DNA from 2 places in the Burkholderia sp. YHN3-13 genome. Region 2 is predicted to be linked to the other one. Evidence: riboswitches for the same ligand, from Rfam matches in the RefSeq annotation. Region 2 holds a riboswitch; the other holds the start of a gene.
The links. Region 2 has a riboswitch for cobalamin ahead of cobW (cobalamin biosynthesis protein CobW). Riboswitches for the same ligand answer to the same signal wherever they lie in the genome.
Positions count from the first base shown of each region.

Region 1: linked by a shared signal. The riboswitch ahead of AC0KUR_RS14460 (TonB-dependent receptor domain-containing protein) and the one ahead of cobW (cobalamin biosynthesis protein CobW) in region 2 are both predicted to bind cobalamin.

Region 1 is NZ_JBVVNQ010000005.1:96,865-104,432, forward strand. It holds gene AC0KUR_RS14430 (hypothetical protein) at 305-472, opposite strand; gene AC0KUR_RS14435 (isocitrate lyase) at 628-2,214, opposite strand; gene AC0KUR_RS14440 (YbaK/prolyl-tRNA synthetase associated domain-containing protein) at 2,619-3,140, shown strand; gene AC0KUR_RS14445 (helix-turn-helix transcriptional regulator) at 3,137-3,775, shown strand; gene AC0KUR_RS14450 (threo-3-hydroxy-L-aspartate ammonia-lyase) at 3,826-4,800, shown strand; gene AC0KUR_RS14455 (hypothetical protein) at 4,929-5,177, shown strand; cobalamin riboswitch at 5,594-5,786, shown strand; gene AC0KUR_RS14460 (TonB-dependent receptor domain-containing protein) at 6,002-7,568, shown strand, end outside.
Region 2 is NZ_JBVVNQ010000008.1:73,189-80,756, forward strand. It holds gene cobN (cobaltochelatase subunit CobN) at 1-1,265, opposite strand, end outside; gene cobW (cobalamin biosynthesis protein CobW) at 1,272-2,360, opposite strand; cobalamin riboswitch at 2,690-2,955, opposite strand; cobalamin riboswitch at 3,070-3,305, shown strand; gene cobA (uroporphyrinogen-III C-methyltransferase) at 3,416-4,225, shown strand; gene AC0KUR_RS19450 (cobalamin biosynthesis protein) at 4,222-4,599, shown strand; gene cobO (cob(I)yrinic acid a,c-diamide adenosyltransferase) at 4,634-5,236, shown strand; gene AC0KUR_RS19460 (cobyrinate a,c-diamide synthase) at 5,239-6,543, shown strand; gene bamE (outer membrane protein assembly factor BamE domain-containing protein) at 6,572-7,111, opposite strand; gene AC0KUR_RS19470 (M20 aminoacylase family protein) at 7,269-7,568, opposite strand, start outside.

The DNA.
Region 1 (7,568 bases), on a different contig from region 2:
GCTGCGCCGGTCCGAGCGCGGCCGGGGACGAATCGCACGAAACGTCCGTCGGGCAAGGGTTTGGTGAAAACGGAACAAATGGCCCGCTGGCCGCGCACATGAAAAACGCGCATGCAGGCCCGGCGAATTCGCGTTTTCGCTACTCAGGCAAACCCTGAATTAGGTTGCGCACACAAACATCCCGGTCGAATGCCCGGCGCACGCCCCTGCTCAAAACGGCGCGCCCGGCAATCCGGGGTAATACGCGCCCGCCGCCATCCCGTCGTCGACGGCCAGTCCGGCGCCGTTGCGATACGACACGTCATCACGCGCGAGGAACAGCGTCGCGCGCGATTTCGTCCGGCAAGCCGACACGCTGCAGCGGCACGTTCGCGACGTGTGGCACGGTCATCACGCGCGCGTCGCGATCGATACGCCGGACAATTTCCGCTACGTGCGGAACGTCGCCGTTCCAGCGCAACGTGGCTGACATGATGGACAGCTGCGGACGCTTCGTCGATTTCGACCAGATCGATGTAGTGGACGAGCCAGTACGTCTTGAAGGCCGTGCGCGGCCAAGGCGCGGGAATCGAGCGAATAAAAAAAAGCCAGCCCCGAAGGGCTGGCGTCGTGCTGCGGGACCGGCGATTACGAGAACTGGTTCATCGTGTTGTCCTTGCCTGCCGCCTTCAGCGCCGCTTCGCCGCTGAAGTATTCCTTGTGGTCGTCGCCGATGTCCGAACCGGACATGTTCTGATGCTTCACGCAGGCGATGCCCTGGCGGATTTCCTTGCGCTGCACGCCGGCCACGTAGCCGAGCATGCCCTGGTCGCCGAAGTATTCCTTGGCCAGGTTGTCGGTCGACAGTGCGGCCGTGTGGTACGTCGGCAGCGTGATCAGGTGATGGAAGATGCCGGCTTCACGCGACGCGTCGGCCTGGAACGTGCGGATCTTCTCGTCGGCGAGCTTGGCCAGTTCGGTCTCGTCGTACTCGACGCTCATCAGCTGCGCACGGTCGTAGGCCGACACGTCCTTGCCTTCGGCCTTCATCGCGTCGTACGCCTGCTGACGGAAGTTCAGCGTCCAGTTGAACGACGGGCTGTTGTTGTACACCAGCTTCGCGTTCGGGATCACCTTGCGGATCTCGCTGACCATGCCGCCGATCTGCGCGATATGCGGTTTTTCGGTTTCGATCCACAGCAGGTCGGCGCCGTTCTGCAGCGACGTGATGCAATCGAGCACGCAACGCGCTTCGCCCGTGCCGGCGCGGAACTGGAACAGGTTGCTCGGCAGGCGCTTCGGACGCAGCAGCTTGCCGTCGCGCTTGATGACGACGTCGCCGTTACCCAGTTGATCCGCCGACAGCTCTTCGCAATCGAGGAACGCATTGTATTGGTCGCCCAGGTCGCCCGGCGTGGTCGTCACGGCGATCTGCTTGGTCAGGCCGGCGCCCAGCGAGTCGGTACGCGCGACGATGACGCCGTCGTCCACGCCCAGTTCCAGGAACGCGTAGCGGATCGCGCGGATCTTCGCGAGGAAATCCTCATGCGGCACCGTGACCTTGCCGTCCTGGTGGCCGCACTGCTTCTCGTCGGACACCTGGTTTTCGATCTGGATGCAGCAGGCGCCGGCTTCGATGAACTGCTTGGCCAGCAGGTAGGTCGCTTCCGCGTTGCCGAAGCCCGCGTCGATGTCGGCGATGATCGGCACGACGTGCGTCACGTGGTTGTCGATCTTTTCCTGGATCGCGGCCTTGGCAGTCGCGTCCTTCGCCGCATCCAGCTCGCGGAACAGGCCGCCCAGCTCACGGGCGTCGGCCTGGCGCAGGAACGTGTACAGCTCGCGGATCAGCGCGCTGACCGAGGTCTTTTCGTGCATCGACTGGTCCGGCAGCGGGCCGAACTCCGAGCGCAGCGCGGCGACCATCCAGCCCGACAGATACAGGTAGCGGCGTTCGGTGCTGTTGAAGTGCTTCTTGATGGAGATCATCTTCTGCTGGCCGATGAAACCGTGCCAGCAGCCCAGCGACTGCGTGTACTTGGCCGGGTCGGCATCGTACGCGGCCATGTCGGCGCGCATGATCTTCGCGGTGTACTTCGCGATGTCCAGGCCGGTCTTGAACTTGTTCTGGGCACGCATGCGGGCGGCATACTCGGGACTGATGGCGTTCCACGCGCTGCCGTGGTTCTCCTTCAAGCCAGCCACTGCCTTGATGTCGTCTTGATATTGGGACATGTCTATCTCCTGGGAACGAAGCGCATTTGAGTAAAGGGTTCAGCGTGCCCGCTTCGTGTGACGAAGCGAACTGCATGGACTCAATATTAATCCTGTCCGGCGCGCTTTCGGCCAACTCTTATATAAGACATAAGATATAAATTTTCCTTGTTTTTCAATGAGATAGCAGATCGATTTTGCGATGCAAAACAAGTTTTCAAGCGGCGGAAAGGCGGCGCGACGGGAACTTCGCGGAGATTTCGCAATACGAAACGGCCTTTCGCAGTTGGAGAAAGACCCCGCACGGGCGCACCCGCTGTTGCCCTATCTCATGACAAAACGTCTATACTTGGACAATCCATCGATAGCGAGCGGCACGCTCGCTCCCCGCGCGCCGCGATGCGCGCCTTCCCGCCCGAAGCGACATGAACGACTCTCCCGTTTTCGACACGCTGTGCGATCTGCTGAATACGTCCGGTGCACGTTTCCGCGTGCTCGAACATCCGGCGGAAGGTAAATCCGACGTGATCGCCGCGATCCGCGGCACACGCCCCGAACAGGGGGCGAAGGCCATGCTCTGCACGTTCAAGGACGGCGGCGACGCGACCGCGCTCGCCGTGATCCCGGGCCACCTGAAGATCGACTTCCGCAAGGTTGCCGAGGCGGTTGGCCGCCGCAAGGCGACGCTCGCGTCGCCCGATGTCGCGGCCGCCGTCACGCGCTGCGTGATGGGCGCCGTGCCGCCGTTCGTATTCGACGCGAACGTCACGCTCGTCGTCGATCCCGCGCTGGTCGAACGCAACGCGGAGATCGCCTTCAACGCGGGCCGCCTCGACCGCTCGGTCGTGCTCGACTCGGCCGACTACGTGCGGATCGCCCGGCCGCTGCTGGCCGACATCACGCGGCCGGAAACGGCCGACGCCCCGTCGCCCCGGGAAAACGCATGAGCACGCGCCGCACGCCACCGTCGTCCGAACAGGCGTCGCTGATCGAACAGGTGCAGCGCATCGCCGAAGGGCTCGGCGAGATGTTCGCGCCGTTCACCGAGGTCGTCGTGCACGACCTGCGCACGCCGGAACACGCGATCCTCGCGATCCACAACAACCTGTCCGGGCGCGCGGTCGGCGATCCCGCGACCGAACTCGGCCTCGCCCGCATCGCCGACGACGATTTCCCGCAGGTGCTCGCGAACTACCCGAACCGCTTCGCGGACGGCCGCACCGCGAAAAGCACGTCGATCGGCATCAAGGATTCGACCGGGCGCTACGTGGCCGCGCTGTGCCTGAATGCGGATGTCACGCTGTTCCGCGGCTTCCAGGGCATGCTGAACCAGTTCTGCCGCACGGACGGCGAGGCCGTTGTCGACACGCTCGATCCGGCCGGGGCGGACGCGATCCGGCAGCGCATCGACGCGTTCGCGACGCGCCTCGCGACGACGCCGCGCGAGTTGAAGACCGACCAGCGCCGCGAGCTGCTGCAGACGCTGAAGGCCGACGGCTTCCTCGAGGTGCGCCGCGCGATGGAGATCGTGTCGCAGCATCTCGGCGTCTCGCGCGCGACCGTCTACAACGACGCGAAGTGACGCGGGGCCCTGCTTTCCAGTTGACTGACCTTTCCGACTCTCGAGCAACCATGAACTCTCCGACCCTCCCCACGTACGACGACGTCGCCGCGGCCGCGGCCCGGCTCGAAGGCCATGCGCACCGCACGCCGGTGATGACGTCGCGAACGATCGACGAAGCGCTCGGCGCGCAGGTGTTCTTCAAGTGCGAGAACCTGCAGCGCATGGGCGCCTTCAAGTTCCGCGGCGCGTTCAATGCGTTGTCGCGTTTCAACGCCGAACAGCGCCACCACGGCGTCGTCGCGTTCTCGTCCGGCAACCATGCCCAGGCGATCGCGCTGTCGGCGCGCATCCTCGGTATTCCCGCGACGATCGTGATGCCGCAGGATGCGCCGGCCGCGAAGATGGCCGCGACGCGCGGCTATGGCGGCAACGTCGTGACCTACGATCGCTACACCGAGGACCGCGAGCAGATCGGGCGCGATCTTGCCGAACGGCACGGGCTCACGCTGGTGCCGCCCTACGACCATCCGGACGTGATCGCCGGCCAGGGCACGGCGGCCAAGGAACTGTTCGACGAAGTCGGCCCGCTCGACGCGGTGTTCGCGCCGCTCGGCGGCGGCGGGCTGCTGTCGGGCACCGCGCTGTCGACCCGCGCGCTGTCGCCGCACGCGAAGTTGTACGGTGTGGAACCCGAAGCCGGCAACGACGGCCAGCAATCGTTCCGGTCCGGCGCGATCGTGCGGATCGACACGCCGCGCACGATCGCCGACGGCGCGCAGACGCAATACCTCGGCAACCTGACGTTCCCGATCCTCCGCCGCGACGTCGACGACATCCTGACCGCGACCGACGCGGAGCTGATCGACTGCATGCGCTTCTTCGCCACCCGTATGAAGATTGTCGTCGAGCCGACCGGCTGCCTGGCGTTCGCCGCCGCGCGACGGATGAAGGACGCGCTGCAGGGCAAGCGCGTGGGCGTCGTGATCAGCGGCGGCAACGTCGATCTCGAGAACTTCTGCGCACTGGTGTCGACGCCGGCCTGAGCGTCGCGGCGCACATGAACATCCTGTCATCCGTGCGCCATGGCACCTTCACGACGCGTTAAGTTTCGCGCCCTAGACTGATGACGTTGCCCGCAGTCAGTCGCGCAGTCAGTCGTGAAGGAGCCACCATGAACACGCACGCGATCGTCGCCGCCGCCCTGGCGGTCGCCTCCCTTCCGGCGTTCGCCCAACCGGGCGCGACGTCATCCGGTTTCCCCGCCGCATCGCCGCACGACGTCGTCGCGCAGGCGATGCACCGCTCGCCCGGCGCGTTGCCGCACGCCGGCTTCGTGCTCGCGAAGATCGATCAGAACAATACGCCGCCCGATCGGGGCGGCGACCCGGGCGGCCGCGCGCACGCCGGCACGCACATGTAACGGCGCGCGCCGGGCGCCGCTGCCGCGCCCGGCCCCGCCGGCAATCAGAACGCCGGCAGCGACGGATCGCGTGCGGCGAGGATGTCGTCGGTGCGGGCTGTTCCGCGATCTGCAGCTGTTCGGCTGGCCGATCGTGCAACCGCGGCGACCGACCGGCATGCGGCTCGGCGATCCGCGCCGCGACAACGCTGTGCCGCTGCCCGGGCTGCTCAACGCGCCGGCTGACGTCGACCGGACAACCTACGGTTTCGCGTTCGATACGACGCGGCTCGCATGCCGCTTGCTCCTCCCGATTCATCAGACGAGAAACGCGACACCAACACACAAGCGAAAGGATTCGGAAAGCGCTTGCCGGAGAATGACGTTTTTTCGCACCCTCGCGCGGCGCGGCAATTGACGTGCGGGAGCGCACGCCATTACCCTTGCGCGCTGATGGTTCCCAGCGATGGGATCAAAAGGGAACGCAGGACGGGCAACGACTCGAATCTGCGGCTGCCCCCGCAACTGTGAGCGGCGAATCCGTGCCACTGCGCGCCACTGGGAAACCGGGAAGGTCCGCACGGATGACGACCCGCGAGCCAGGAGACCTGCCATCGACCCGAGGTCCAGCAGCCGCACCGGGCGGGGTGTCCCGATGCGCAAGCGCCGCCGTTGGCGGTCGCCCGTTGCATGGACGACCCGACCTCAGGATCCGTCAGATGTCCTTCGTTCCCGAATCCGCTTCCCTGCCGGAAGCGTCGCGTCGACACGCCGTCGGCATGCGCAACCTGCCCGCCCTTCGCTCGCGACCGCCCTACGCGCCACACGCTTTCTCTCGCTGTCTGATGAACCTTCGTTACCTGCTCGCCACATCCGCCGCCACCGCGCTGCTCACCCCGCTCGCCCATGCCGCCGGCGATACCGCGCTCCAGCCGCCCGCCCAGCCCGCGGAAGGCGCCGATCTGCCGACGATCAGCGTGACCGACACGCGGCACCTGCCCGAATCGTTCGACCGGCGCTATGCGTCGACGCAGGTGCTTACGCGAGAAGATCTCGACCGGCTGTCGTCGACCGACCCGAGCATCACGCAGGCGCTCGCGACGCTGCCGGGCGTGACCGTCTCGCAGAGCGGCGGCCCCGGCTCGTCCGCGTCGGTCAGCATCCGCGGCTCGTCGGCCAGCCAGGTCGCCGTGTTCATCGACGGGATCCGGATCGGCTCGCCGACCACCGGCATCGCGCCGTGGGCCGACCTGCCGACCGACGCGTTCGAACGCGTGGAAGTGATTTCGGGCCCGGCCGCCGCATCGTTCGGCAGCAACGCGATGGGCGGCGTCGTGCAGCTCTTCACGCGCCGCGCCGCCAACCGGCCGAACCAGACCACCGTGTCGTTCGGCGGCGGATCGAACAAGACGTTCGACACGCAGTTCCGCACGTCGGGCACCCTGCCGTCGACAGGGCCGCTGGCCGCGCTCGGCGGTGTCACCTACTCGCTGGGGCTGCACGACTACAACACGGCCGGCATCGATGCGACGCGGCCCTTCTTCTACGGTCACGAAGCCGGCCGCAATCCGTATCACGCGCAGGATCTCGATGCGCGGCTCGGCTATGCGCGCGACAACTGGTCGATCTCGACGTTCGCGCTGTATCACCGCTCCGACCTGTCCTACGACAACAGCGGCTATGCGAATCGCGAGCTCGATCACCAGCTGACGACCGGCATCGCATTTCATCTCGACATCACGCCCGATACGCAGTTCGACCAGTCGTTCGGTTATGCGAACGACCGCCAGTTCATCTACGCGGACAACCCGGCCCTCGCGACCGACCAGATCAATTCGCAGCGCATCAGCACGTCGACGTCGCTGACCCATCAGGCGCACGGGTTCCGCCTGTTCGGCCTGCCGCTGTCGGGCGAAACGAAGCTCGCCTACGATTTCACGCGCGAACAGGCATTCCTGCCGATCGACGCGCCCGGCGGCATACCGACGCGCAACGACTCGGCGTTTTCGCTGCATCAGTCGGCCACGCTCGGCAGCGTGACGCTGTTCCTCGCGGGGCGTCGCGAGATCATCGCCGGGCAAGGCGTGAACACCGGCAACGCCGCGCTGTCGTGGGCGATCACGCCGGTCTACACCGCGCGCGTGTCGTACGGCAACGCATTCCGCCTGCCGAGTTTCAACGACCTGTACTACCCCGGCTACGGCAATCCGAACCTCAGCCCGGAACGCAGCACGTCGGTCGAGGCCGCGCTCGACGCGAACACGTCGTACGGCACGTTCTCGGCGGCGGTCTACGACACGCACGTCAACAACCTGATCGCGTACAACCCGGCAACGTTCTCGCCGATGAACATCGGCCGCTCGCACATCCGCGGCATCGACCTGTCGTACAAGGGGACGATCGGCCGCTCGA
Region 2 (7,568 bases):
GCCAGCGTGTAGCCCGCGTCGCGCAGCGCCGCGAGCACGCGCAGCGCGGATGCCGGCGTGTCGAGCCCCACGCCGTTGCCGATCCGCCCTTCGCTTTGCGGGTAGTTCGCGAGAATCAGCGCAATGCGCTTGTCGGCGTTGTCGAGCGTGCGCAGCCGGCACCAGCCGCGCGCGAGCGCCGCGACGAACGCGATCCGCTCGGCGTCCGGCTGATAGCGCACGACGTCGACCTCGGTATGCGGGCAGCGATACGCGAGCCCCTTGAAGCTCACCGCACGCGTGACGATGCGCCCGTCGACTTCGGGCAGCGCGATATGCATCGCGATGTCGCGCGCATGCAGGCCCTGGTTGTCGGCCACCCACGCGTCGCGGTTGCCGCCGGACAGGATCACCTGCAGCACCGGTGCGTCGCCGGCGAGCACGTCGTGTTCGGGGCTGTCGATCGCGCCGGCCGCGAACGCGGTCGTGTTCAATACGAGCGCGACGCCGTGCGTGTCGCAAAGTTGCGTGATGACTTCGCGGCTCACCGCATCCTTCAGCGACGTCACCGCGATCGGCAACGGATTCAGCCCCTCGGCGATCAGTGCGTCGGCCAGCGCGTCGAACACGGCCGTGTTCGCGGCCTGCCAGTGCGCGCGATAGAACAGGATCGCGACGACGGGCGCGCCGGGCGTCCAGCGCGGCCGCCAGTCGTCGACGCTCGCGCGGTCGCGCGCCGGGTGATACAGCGCGGCGGCCGGCAGCGGGCGCGGCGGCTCGGGTTCGGCGCCGAAACCGAGCGTATGGAACGCGATGCTGCGCAGCAGCGCGTCGGCATTGTGCACGCCGCCCTCGCGCAGATAGCGCCACCACAGCCGGCACAGCGCCGGCGTGACGGTGCTCTTCGCGACGAGGTTCGGATCTTCCTGCAGGTCGCCCGAGAACATCGCGAGCTGCTGCCCGCGCTTCGACGCGAGCGACACGGCCTGCTCGATCCCGTACGGCCAGTACGCTTCGCCGCCGAGATGATCGATCACGACCGTCTTCGCATGACGCAGCACGTCATCGACGTAGAAATCGACGGACGCCGGCTGCCGCAGGAACGTGACGTTCGCGAGCCGCACGCTCGGGAACCCGGCCGGCAACCGCGGCACGACACTCGCGAGCAGCGACAGCGTCGTGTCGGCCGAACTCAGGATCACGATGTCGGCCGGCTGCTGGTCGATCCGGACGACGCCCTGCGTATCGTCGACGAAGCCGCCCGGCGTGGTGCGCAGCAGATGCATCGTGCGTTACGCCTGTTGCGGCTCGGCCGCGCACGCGGCGTCGAACGCGCGTTGCAGCGCGGCCGCGTCGAGATCCTCGCCGATCAGCACGAAGCGGCTCGCGCGCGTTTCGCCGTCCTGCCAGCGTCGGTCGAAATAGCTGTCGAAGCGGCGGCCGACGCCCTGGATCACGAGCCGCATCGGCGCGCCGGGCAGCGCGGCGAACCCTTTCGCGCGGTAGATCGTGTGCGCTTCGACCACGCGCTGCAGCGCGGCGATCGTCGCCTCGCGCGTGCCGGCGTCGCCGGACACGACCACCGAGTCGAAATCGTCGTGATGGTGATCGTGATCACCGTCGTCGGCCGAGCCGTGATGATCGTGACGCAGGTGGATCGTTTCTTCCGATGCCGATTCGAGGCCGAGCAGCATCGCGAGATCGAGCTCGCCGCGCGTCGCGCGAACGATCTTCACCTGCGGCGGGATCTCGTCGCGGATCGCGGTTTCGATCCGGGCGAATTCCGCGTCGCCGACCAGATCGGCCTTGTTCACGATCACCAGATCGGCCGACGACAGCTGATCGGCGAACAGTTCGTGCAGCGGCGATTCGTGGTCGAGATTCGGATCGGCGCGGCGCTGCGCGTCGACGGCCTGCGGGTTTTCCGCGAACTGGCCGCTCGCGGCGGCCGGCCCGTCGACCACGGTCACGACCGCGTCGACCGTGAAGCTGTTGCGGATCGTCGGCCAGTTGAACGCCTGCACGAGCGGCTTCGGCAGCGCGAGGCCCGATGTCTCGATCAGCACGTGGTCGATGTCCGCGCGCCGTTCGACGAGCGCCTCCATCACCGGGTAGAACTCTTCCTGCACGGTGCAGCACAGGCAGCCGTTCGCGAGTTCGTACAGCTGGCCCGACGCTTCGCCCTGCGCGCCGTCGGCGTCCTCGCAGCCGATGCCGCAGCCCTTGAGGATCTCGCCGTCGATGCCGAGCTCGCCGAATTCGTTGACGATCACCGCGATGCGGCGGCCCGCGGCGTGCTGCAGGATGTGGCGCATCAGCGTCGTCTTGCCGCTGCCGAGAAAGCCCGTGACGATCGTGACGGGAAGCTTGCGTAGGGTCATGGTAGGTCCGGTGTCGAAGAGGGAATCAGGACGGGATCGTCGCGTTGGCGGCGGCGAGGCCATTCATCGGGCGACGCGCAGGCAGACCGCCGCGCGATCCGCGCGAACAACCGCGCGACGGGCGGAACAACGAATCGGACATGGTGCTTCCTTGCGAACGGTCGACATCGTGAATGCCAACACGGCTGCCGCCGGCCCTGCCCGCGCCGCCTGCCGTTCGCCGTCCCGGCCCGGCGCGTTCGCGCGGGGGGCAGATCGGCGGAGGAAGCGGAACACCCCGGGCGTCGGGCCTGCTGCGGCCGTGGACGATGCGCCGCCTCCCCGCGGCGCTGAACCCCAACGTTTAGGCCGGTATCCGGGCTGGCGAACACGCCGCTTCGCCTTCCCGGATGCGCGCGGCATCCAGTGGCGGTCGTCCGCCTGCTCGCGGCAGGCGGCGAAGCGGCGCTGCATCGCGCTCGCGCGCGACACGTTCGCTTACCGTTGCGAGGGCAGCACAGGTTGGCTCGACTGCGGTGCAGGCAGGCTCCCTGTTTCCCGTTTAACTGCGCGCGCCGGAGCGGCACGCGCGAGCACCAAAACGCGTGCGAGTGTAGGCGGCGGGGCCGGGAGCGTCAAGGCGGCACGGGGCGCCGGACTGCGTTGCGCACCGCCGGCGCACCGTGCCGGAGGCCGGCCGTGGCCGGTTCGCGCGGGCGAACCGCTGTGCTATCGTATGCGCCGCGTTCGGTGCTCGCATGCGCATTCCGCGCATGCAGTTAAACGGGAAACAGGAGGCGGACGACCGCCCGGCCTGTGCTGTCCCCGCAACGGTACGCCGCCCGCGCGACGCGCTCCCCGCGCACGCGCCCAGGCCGCCCGCGATGCCACTGCCCTTCAGCGGGCGGGAAGGCTGCGGCCTGGCAAGCGGCCAGCCCGGATACCGGCCGACGCAAGGGGCGAGCCCGATGCTCGCCGAACGCCCGATCCGCGGGGGACGGATGGGGTGCGCATTCCGCCCGCGTCCGCGCGGGCTTCGTCCGATCCGTCATGCACTGCCTGCCCGCCGGCCGCCGATGTGCCGCCCGCCTGTTCCTTTCCACTGTTTCGACACGGTGCGTGCCGTGCCGCGTGCGATGAGCCGCGCGTGGCTCATCGGCGCCGGCCCCGGCGACGCCGACCTGCTGACGCTCAAGGCCGTGCGTGCGATCGGCGCGGCCGACGTGCTGCTCGTCGACGATCTCGTGAATCCCGACGTGCTGCGCCATGCACGCGCCGACGCGCAGGTCGAGCACGTCGGCAAGCGCGGCGGCCATGCGTCGACGCCGCAGGAAGCGATCGTCGCCGCGATGCTCGCGCACTTGCGGGCGGGCCGCAGCGTCGCGCGGCTCAAGGGCGGCGATCCGTTCGTGTTCGGCCGCGGCGGCGAGGAACTGGCCGCGCTGGGCGCGGCGGGTTTTGCGGTCGAGATCGTGAACGGCATCACCGCAGGCATTGCCGCGCCGGCCGCGCTCGGCATCCCGGTCACGCAGCGCGGCGCCGCACAGGGCGTGATCTTCGTCACGGGCCACGGCGCGGGCGCCGACGAGCCCGACTGGCGCGCGCTGGCGGCCACGCGCATGACGATCGTGATCTACATGGGCATCCGCCGGCTCGACGCGATCACCGCCGCGCTGCGCGGCGGCGGCCTGCCCGGCGATACGCCGTGCGCGGCGATCGAGCATGCGACCCGCCCCGAGCAGCGGCAGGTCCTCGCGACGCTCGACACGCTCGTCGAACGCGTCGGCGCAACCGGCATCGGTTCACCGGCCATCGTCGTGATCGGCCGCGTCGCGGCGCTTGCCGACGACCCGGCCGTGCGTGCGGCGCTCGGCGGCCGCGCATGATGCGCGTCGCGCTCGGCATCGGTTTTCGCGCGGGCGTCACGGCCGCGCAGCTCGATGCCGCGATCCGGGCGGCGCTGGCGCGTTACCCGGCCGCCGAACCGGCGCTCGTCGCGACGCTCGCCGACAAGGCGTGTGCGCGGGCGCTGCGCGTGCTGTGCGCGCGCCGCGGCTGGCCGCTCGTCGCGTTCGACGCGGCGCAGCTGGCGAGCCGTCCCGAACTGGCCGCGAGCGGCCCGTCGGACGCCGCGCTGGCGCGCTTCGGGGTGGCGGGCGTGGCCGAACCCTGCGCGCAGCTCGCGGCGCCGCATGGCCGGCTGCTGGGCCCCAAATCCATCCGGGACGGCGTGACGGTTGCCCTCGCCGGCCCGCTCTGAACCCTTTGTTTCGCTTTCGACAGGACGATTTCCGATGAAGACCGATGCCGAATCCCATCAGCGGATGACCGAACGCCGCCGCGCCGGCCACGAGAAGAAGCAGGCCGCCGCCACCCTGGAAAAGGGCCTGCTGATCGTCAATACCGGCAACGGCAAGGGCAAGAGCACGGCCGCGTTCGGCATGGCCGTGCGCGTGCTCGGCCACGGCATGCGGCTCGGTGTCGTGCAGTTCATCAAGGGCGCGCTGCATACGTCCGAGCGCGACTTTCTCGGCGCGGTCGCGGAGTGCGATTTCGTGACGATGGGCGACGGCTATACGTGGAACACGCAGAACCGCGACGCCGATATCGCGACCGCGCGCAAGGGCTGGGACGAGGCGCGCCGGATGATCGAGAGCGGCGACTACCGGATGGTGATCCTCGACGAGCTGAACACCGTGCTGAAGTATGAATACCTGCCGCTCGACGAAGTGCTCGCGACGCTCGCCGCACGTCCCGCTTCGGTGCACGTCGTCGTGACGGGGCGGCACGCGCCCGATGCGCTGATCGACGCGGCCGATCTCGTCACCGAAATGCGGCTCGTCAAGCACCCGTACAAGGAGCAAGGCGTGAAGGCGCAGCGCGGCGTGGAGTTCTGAGCGTGCCGGCCTGCCCCGCGCTGTTCGTCAGCGCACCCGCGTCGGGCCAGGGCAAGACGTCGGTGACGGCCGGTCTTGCACGGCTGCACCGCCGGCTGGGCCGCCGCGTACGCGTGTTCAAGACCGGGCCCGACTTTCTCGATCCGATGCTGCTCGAGCGCGCGAGCGGCGCGCCCGTGCATGCGCTCGATCTCGGGATGGTCGGCGAAACCGGCTGCCGCGCGCTGCTCGCCGATGCCGCGCGCGACGCGGATCTGATCCTGATCGAAGGCGTGATGGGGCTGTTCGACGGCACGCCGAGCAGCGCCGATCTCGCGGCCGCGTTCGGCGTCCCGGTCGTCGCGGTGATTTCGGCGAAGGCGATGGCGCAGACATTCGCGGCGATCGCGTTCGGGCTCGCCCGGTTCAGGCCGGCACTGCCGTTTCACGGCGTGCTGGCAAACCGCGTCGGCTCCGCGCGGCATGCGGAACTGCTGCAACAGGCGCTGCCCGGCGACCTCCGCTGGCTCGGACACGTGCCGGCCGATGCGGGCATCACGCTGCCGGAGCGGCATCTCGGCCTGCATCAACCGGCCGACATCGACGATCTCGATGCGCGGCTCGAGCGCGCGGCCGACGTGCTCGCGCGGACGGCGCTCGCCGAATTGCCGCCGGCCGTCGCGTTCGCGGCACCGGACGCCGCGGTGCCGCTGCCGCGCGCGCTTGCGGGCAAGCGGATCGCCGTCGCACGCGATGCGGCGTTCTCGTTCATCTATCCGGCGAACCTCGCGCTGCTGGATGCGCTCGGTGCGGCGGTGCGGTTCTTCTCGCCACTCGCCGACGAACCGGTGCCCGACGATTGCGACGCGCTGTTCCTGCCGGGCGGTTATCCGGAACTGCATGCGGCGACGCTCGCGGCGAATGCCGGGACCGCGCGGACGATTCGCACGCACGCGGCGGCCGGCCGGCCGATCGTCGCGGAATGCGGAGGGATGGTGTACCTGTGCGAATCGCTGACCGACGTGGACGGCGTGACGACGCCGATGCTGGGCGTGTTGCCGGGTCATGCGACGATGCAGCGCCGGTTCGCGGCGCTCGGCATGCAGCAACTCGAGACGCGCAACGGGCCGATGCGCGGCCATACGTTCCACTATTCGCGGTTCGCGACGCCGCTGGTGCCGGTCGCGAGCGCCGCGCGCCCCGACGGCGCGCCGGGCAGCGGCGAAGCCGTCTACCGCAGCGGCGCGATCGTCGCGACGTACATGCACATGTATTGGCCGTCGAATCCGGAGATGGCGGCGGCCCTGTTCGGCGGCACGGCATTCTGACGGAACAGCCTGCGTGCGTGCCGCGACGTCAGGGCTTTTCGCGCCCCGGCGCCTCCGAGCGCGACGTCCGGATCACGGTGCCGTCGGGCGAGAAATGCGCGTTGAACATCGCGTCGCCCGATACGCCGCCCTCGGCCCAGTGCCAGCTCCACACCTCTTCATGGCTCAACGCGTATTGCGCGACTTCGGTCGGTTTGCCGAGCAGTTGCCGCACGTCGTCCTTCGACATGCCGGGCACGACCTTCGCGATGTTGGCCGCGGTCAGCGCCTGCGTGATCGACACGAGCCGGCCGTCCGGCCCGAAATCGAGCATGTAGGTACGCGTGCCGTACGGGCCGCGCGGATACTCGAAGCGCTGCGAGCCATCGTCGCCCTGCCTGACCATCTCGGGCTTGCCCGCCTGGCGGAGCACGTCCTCGGTCGTCGAGACACCCGGCTGCAGTTTGCCGAACGCGAGCGGGTCGGGCTTGATCGAATTCACCGCGTCCGCCACCTTCTGGTCGTCACACCCGGCCGCCAGAACGCCCACCGCACAGGCCGTCAGCACGGTCAGAAGCTGTTTTCGCATGTCATTCACACCTGTATTCATCGAGCCAATCCGGCGTCGCGCGCAGCGTAGCACGCGACCTGTCCCGCCGATGTCAAGGAGCGTCAAATCCGAGCACATCCGTCGCGGCCGGAAAAGCTCATGCGAGCCCGGCAACGACGACGTTCGCGAAACCGCGTCACACCAGAAACGCCTCGGCCAGCTTGACCCAGTACGACGCGCCGGTCGGCAGCGCCGCGTCGTTGAAGTCGTAGCCCGGGTTGTGCACCATGCAGCCGCCCTCCCCGTCGCCGTTGCCGATGATCAGGTAGCAGCCCGGCCGCTTTTCGAGCAGGAACGCGAAATCCTCGCTGCCGGTGAGCGGCACCATCCCGTCGATCAGGTTTGCATCGCCGACCCACTCGCGCGCCACGCCGCGCGCGAACGCCGTCATTTCCGCGTCGTTGACGAGCACCGGGTAGCGGCGCTGGTAGTCGAT